Linked DNA regions of Funiculus sociatus GB2-C1. The protein of the gene in region 2 interacts with the protein of the main gene of each other region in a pairwise test. Links are inferred from orthologs where the notes say so. Each region holds a gene or a part of one and is shown on either strand. Other genes may lie near its edges.

The links.
Region 1: the proteins of prmA (region 2) and rplK interact in binary tests that used the Escherichia coli proteins (3 or more experiments, as listed by UniProt). The link is inferred for Funiculus sociatus GB2-C1 from one-to-one orthologs.

Annotation. Positions count from the first base shown.
Region 1 is NZ_JAMPKJ010000018.1:72,838-76,078, forward strand. What follows is about bases 1-2,914. They hold rplK (50S ribosomal protein L11), read right to left. Parts: upstream 1,714-2,914; coding sequence 1,288-1,713; downstream 1-1,287. Other genes in these bases: rplJ (50S ribosomal protein L10), read right to left, coding at 1-113; rplA (50S ribosomal protein L1), read right to left, coding at 421-1,137; nusG (transcription termination/antitermination protein NusG), read right to left, coding at 1,723-2,382; secE (preprotein translocase subunit SecE), read right to left, coding at 2,379-2,603. Also shown: rplS (50S ribosomal protein L19), read right to left, coding at 3,025-3,241. UniProt on the Escherichia coli protein: Forms part of the ribosomal stalk which helps the ribosome interact with GTP-bound translation factors.
Region 2 is NZ_JAMPKJ010000044.1:7,916-11,084, reverse strand. Bases 32-2,873 are described here. They hold prmA (50S ribosomal protein L11 methyltransferase), read right to left. Parts: upstream 1,977-2,873; coding sequence 1,086-1,976; downstream 32-1,085. Other genes in these bases: serA (phosphoglycerate dehydrogenase), read right to left, coding at 2,136-2,873; NDI42_RS19080 (hypothetical protein), read right to left, coding at 32-1,010. Outside these bases: more of NDI42_RS19080, read right to left, coding at 1-31; more of serA, read right to left, coding at 2,874-3,169. UniProt on the Escherichia coli protein: Methylates ribosomal protein L11.

The DNA.
Region 1 (3,241 bases), on a different replicon or contig from region 2:
ATATCAGCAACGGTTAGCCCTTGGTAGTTAATCACAAGTGCCAAATTGGACTGATCCAAAGTTTCTTTGAGATCGGCGACAATCTCGCGCTTATTTTCTGGCGATCTACCCATCTATGTTTCACCTCCTTACTAAGTGCAGAATGCCAAACTTTCAAAAGCCCAATAAAAAACCCCAGTGGTAAAGCCGGGGTAGGAGCGATCGCATCCTTAATATCACTTCTGCCATGCTACTTGCGGCTAGAAGATTGATACTTGATGCGATAAAGGCGCAAACCTAAGCAGGAAATTAAGCATATGATCGCTCCTGCTGTCTCCGGCGCGTACTTATTCAGTTTATTGGGCTTAAATCTTGAAATCTTTCTCCTTGTATCCTTCCTTTCGTAGGCTGGGAAGAAGCCCAGCCTACGAAATCTAAATTTTAGGCAGCATCACCGAACTTAAAATCGCGCAGAGCGTTGATGTCAAGTTGAATTGATGGCCCCATTGTCGCCGATACGTACATCGTGCGCCAGTAGCGACCTTTAGCTCCGCTTGGACGGTTGCGGTCAATCGTTTCCTGCAATGCTTTCAGATTCACCAGCAAGTCGTCGGTTGGGAAGGCAGCTTTGCCAAACATAACGTGAACGATGCCAGTGCGGTCTGCTCTGAATTCTAGCTTACCAGCTTTAAACTCTGCGATCGCACCCGCCAAATCAAATGTCACCGTCCCCCCTTTGGGGTTAGGCATCAAACCACGTGGGCCTAGCATACGTCCCAGTTTTGCTACCTGCGGCATCATATCCGGCGTTGCTAGCAACAGATCGAAATCCATCATACCTTTTTGGATTTCATCGATCAGCTCTTCAGACCCGGCGATATCTGCACCGTTAGCGCTTGCTTCTTGGACTTTCTCCCCACGAGCGATTACAGCGACTCGAATTGTCTGTCCAGTTCCTTTAGGCAGAGCCACCGTGGTTCGTAGTTGTTGGTCGGTATACTTGGGGTCAATTCCTAACCGGATATGTGCCTCAGCTGATTCGGAAAATTTTGCTGTTGCTGTCTCTTTTAACAGGTTTAGAGCATCTATCGGTTGGTAGACTCGATCTTCAACTTTCTTTTGCAGTTCTTGAAGTCTGCGGGATAGTTTCTTTGCCATATTTCTCTCCTGGGGTCACTAACGAGGTGTCGCCTCTCCCCCGATAAAGTGTTGTTTGTCGGTTGTCCTTCGGCGTTTTAACGTTTTTAAATTGTCAAGTTTTTACAACCTTACAACCTTTCAACTTGACAACGTTTTAACGTTCAGTGACTAATCCGAAATTGTCACGCCCATATTTCGAGCCGTTCCTTCGACAATTTTCATTGCCGCATCAATGTCGTTGGCATTGATGTCAGGTAGTTTGGTTTGGGCAATTTCTTGCAGTTGCCCCCGTGTAATTGACCCCACTTTTTTCCGATTTGGTTCGTTAGAGCCGCGCTCAATGCCAGCTGCTTTGCGAATCAAAACTGATGCTGGTGGTGTCTTGAGAATAAACGTAAAACTGCGGTCTTCATAAACTGAAATTTCTGCTGGAATCACCATTCCCGCTTGGTCAGATGTTTTGGCGTTGTACTCTTTGCAAAACGCCATGATGTTTACACCGTGCTGACCTAGAGCAGGTCCCACCGGAGGGGCGGGGTTAGCTTTTCCAGCATTTAGAGCTAGTTTTATGACCGCAACAACTTTCTTTGCCATCTTGACTGTTTAGCCTTGTTTCTGAACCTGATTAAACTCCAATTCTACTGGCGTATTGCGTCCAAAAATCGATAGTAACGCCTTCAGCTTGCTCCGTTCTGGGCTGACTTCAATTACCTCGCCTTCAAAATCTTTAAACGCGCCAGAAAGGACGATAATTTTATCTCCATTAGCCAGATAAGTTTTGACTACTGGTGCCTGTTCGGTGGTTTGTTTAAAGATCCGTTCCACTTCCGAGAAACTCAACGGCAACGGTTTTACGTGTCCGCGTCCTCTTCCGTAGCGGCGTTTTTGTTCTGCCCCGACAAAGTTGATTACGTTTGGAGTATTTTTGACGACCTGCCAAGCTTCGTCGTCCATCTCCAGTTCACCATCTTGTCCGGAAACTAGCCGCATCCGGACTAGCACATAACCTGGAAAAACTTTTTCTTCCGAAGTTTTGCGACTACCATCTTTGAGCGTTTTTACCGTAGGGGTTTGAGGTATCTCTACCTGTAAAATTCGCTCTGCGACATCAAGGGTTTGAATGCGCTGCTCCAGGTTTGTCTTGACGCGCTTTTCACATCCAGAGGCAACCTGAACAGCATACCATCTAGACTTTACAGGCGCATTGGAGCTTTCTTCTCGTTGCTCGAAATCTTGTGTATCGTCGTCAGCTGAATAACTCATCCGAACACCTGCTTTGCTGCCCATGCAAACAAACCGTCGAAAAGATAAATCATAGTCGCCGAAAGAGTCACCATTAGCAGCACAGCCGCAGATTCGCTGATCAACTGCTGCCGACTGGGCCAGACAACTTTGTTCAGTTCTTCTTTTGTTTCCTGAACAAAGTTCGATACGTTAAACCCAGTATTTTTCTCTGTGCTTTCTGGTTCGTTTTTCTTTGCCACACTATCTCTCCCGTGAATTCAGATGTAGGTTGTCCCTTGGCGTTTGAACGTTTTAACGGTTGAAATGTTGTTATAACCTTTCAATGTTTCAACTTGACAACGAGAATGACTACCCACACAACATAAGTCTACCCGAAAGTTTATATCTTTGAGGCTGGCTATCCAACCCTAAAGATCCCTTCGGGCAGAGCTTTGTAACTAAGGTCTTGAGTTTTTCACTTTTTTACTCAGTCCTCAGTCCTGATTTGTGCTGAGAGCGCGCCCTGGAGGACTTGAACCCCCGACATCAGGTTTTGGAGACCTGCGTTCTACCAACTGAACTAAGAGCGCACAGGTGGAAGCCAGAGCGATCGCCTAAACTTCTCTAGTTTCCAGTTTAACCTCTTGTGGTATCAATCGGAAATAACCTTTCCAATTTCAACTACGAGTTGCGATCAAACCGTTGCTTAACCCTTGTGGCTTTACCAATGCGATCGCGTAGGTAATATAGTTTAGCACGACGCACCTTACCACGGCGAATAATTTTGATGTTTTCTATTCTGGGAGAATGAAGCAAAAACACTCGCTCAACGCCTACCCCTTGGAATACTCTCCGCACGGTAATTGTGGAGTTTATGCTGCTACCACCTTTAGCGATA
Region 2 (3,169 bases):
ATTATCTGGTTGCGATTCACCTGTGAACCATCCTTAGGGATAGAAGCCAGCAAAGCTTGGATTTGCTCTTGAGCATATTTAAAAGCTTCTTGTGACTCGCGTTCTGCTTTCAGTCGAGTTTGCACAGTGCCTAAGTTGGTTTGGTACGTTGCTAGTAATTTTTGCGCTTCCACGTAGTCAACGTCATCTACGCGAATGTTTTGCAGCTGCTCAATTGCTTTGTACCACAAAGTTTCAATTTGCTGCCATTTATCTGCTGTATGAGGTGCATTTTGTCCAAGTTTAGCAGCTGCAAAGGCAAATTGTTTGGCACCTTTAATTAAAGTTTTGGTGCGTCCCTGAACCTGTTTTTGTTCAGAAAGTTGGTTTTTTACCTGCTCAAATCTAGAGCGAATCGAGGCAGTTTGCTCGTCCTCTATTGTCTGCGTATTGTAACCGCTAACATAGCGCCTACCCTTTTTGCGCCTGTAAGAGTATTGCGGCGAAGATATTGTATGCGAAACTGGCAGTTCATCAATATGTTTTTTTGCTGCGTTTAGTTTTTCTTCACCCAATGCCAAATCTGCTGCTGTACTGGCTTGGTTAATTAATTCTTCTGCTTGTTCTAAGAGTGCGATCGCTAATTCATAATTTTCTTCATTGCTCAGGAGAGCATTCTGCGCTACTGGCTGATCGTTTGTAGGATACAGCAGGATGGCTAAGACAAGCGATCCCGATCCTAAGACTAGCAAGACTACCAGTATAGCAGCTAGTTTAATTACATCTAAAATACCTATCGAGCGATTAGCTTTTGCGGATTGCTTCAGCGCCTTCTCTCTGAAGTTTGGATAAGTGGTGACGACTATTTGTTGTAGTTCTTCTAAAGATGCAGGGGAGCCTTGTTGCTTTTGCAGTAATTGTAACTCCCTAACTACAAGGCTTTGCTCTATTTTACTCAATGGGTCATTCCCGGCACATTTGGTAATTTCAGCACGCAGGATTTCAAAAGCGCGATTGTTGAGACGGGACATAGACTAACACCAAGCAACTGATGTTAGTGTTCCCGAAATCAACTTGAGAATCACTGGGGCTGCTACAGGCACAATTCAAGAACGCCTGATATTAAAGCAGCACCATTCTTGCCGTCGCCAGAGAGTGGCAACAATCCAATCGTGTTGTTCTAAAGTATCCGCAATTGGTTTGGCTTGCTCTAGCAAAACACCGCTAATAATTCCCCAACTAGAAGGTTTAGCGATCGCAGTCATTTGCGGGATCAAGTCAATAATCACCTCTGCCAAAATATTGCAGAGAATGCCATCGACAGGCTCATCGCTCATTTTTATTAAGCGGTCGATACTACCCTGCTCTACAATCAGACGCTGGGGGCTAATCTTGTTAAGTTCCCGATTACTGCGCGTGGCTCGCACCGCCATCGGATCGATATCTATGGAATAAACTTTTTCGGCACCTAACAACACAGAGGCAATCGAGAGAATCCCCGATCCGCAGCCAATATCAGCCACTGTAACCCCTTCTTGGTCGCCACCCAAGCGCATTTCCAACGACTCTAGACACAGCTGAGTTGTCTGATGAGTGCCTGTGCCAAAAGCTGCACCGGGATCGAGGCGCAGGGTATGGCGTTCTGACTGTTCTGGAGGAGGGAGCCAAGCCGGGTAGACAAGTAAGCGATCGCCTACTTCTTGCGGTTGCCAATATTGCTTCCAGCTACTCGACCAATCCTCCTCATCAATCAAATGCCAATGGGTCATCGGCATTGCCAATCCCACCATCAATGCATCCTGACGCAACCACAGAGACAGCGCCGCCAAATCCAGCAGATTTGCATCAAGGGGAGATAAGTAAGCGCACACCAAGCTGGAATGTCCTTTTACCTCACTGGAAGTACCACGACAGCCAAATTTGTCCAGCCTCCAGAAGATTAAATCTTCCAAAGCTGGGTCGCCCAAAACTTGAATTTCCCACCAGGTGTTCGCCATATCTATTTTGGATTTTAGATTTTGCGGGGGCGAAGGAGTTTCTCCGCCTCCGATGATTTTAGATTTTAGATTTTAGGTAACGGGTTAGAACCACACAACCTGAGGATTAACGAGTAAACCTTTAATCCAAAATCCTTGCATCCAAAATCCTTGCATCGTTTAAAGAGTCACCGTATAAGCATCCCGAATGCCGGGAATTTTGGTAATCTCGCTCAATATTCCCTCCGGTAAGGGATCGTCCAGGCTTAGCACCATCACCGCATCGCCCCGGACAATTTTGCGTCCCACCTGCATACTGGCAATATTGACATTAAAACTGCCCAACAGGGAACCGATATTTCCAATAATCCCTGGCATATCCCGGTGCAGAGTAAACAGCATATGAGGGCTGGGGGGGACGTTGATCGGAAACTCATCAATACTGGTGATGTGAATTTCCCCATCTCCCAATAAAGCGCCCGTCACTGAATGCTCCCCAAGCGTTCCTTGCGCCTCCAGATGCAGCGAACCAGAATAGTCTCGAATCGAGGCGTCCCGCGTTTCAATCACGCGAATTCCTCGTTCCTTGGCCTCAATGCTGGCATTCACATAGTTTACCCGCTCTCGCAGTGCCTGCGAAAGCAGTCCTTTAAGTGCTGCCACTATCAAAGGCTGACTTTGATTAGTTGCCAACTCTCCTTGCAGACGGATATTCAACGAGTCAATCCGTCCTCCAGCCAATTGTCCCACCATATTGCCCAGAGTTTCCGCCAATTGCAGATAAGGTCTGAGTTTTTCCAGAACGTCGGGACGCAAGCCGGGAATATTCACCGCTGAACGGGCTGGAAGCCCCAGCAAAACATCTCGAATTTGCTCAGCAACATCTATGGCGACATTCACCTGCGCCTCAGCTGTGGAGGCTCCCAGGTGGGGGGTGAGGACGAGATTTTTGCCCAAGGATTTTAAGGACGACTCGCCTAACGGTTCTGTCTCGAAAACGTCTAAGGCAGCACCAGCAATTTTGCCTTCTTTGAGAACCTCTGCCAAAGCCACTTCATCAATGATGCCACCACGGGAGCAATTGATAATCCGGGTGGTGGGTTTCATCTTGGCTAAGGCTTCGGCGTTAATCAAGTGAGTGGTTTCTGGAGTTTTCGGGATGTGCAGGGTGATGTAGTCTGCTTCCTGAAACAGCAAATCCAACTCTACTAGAC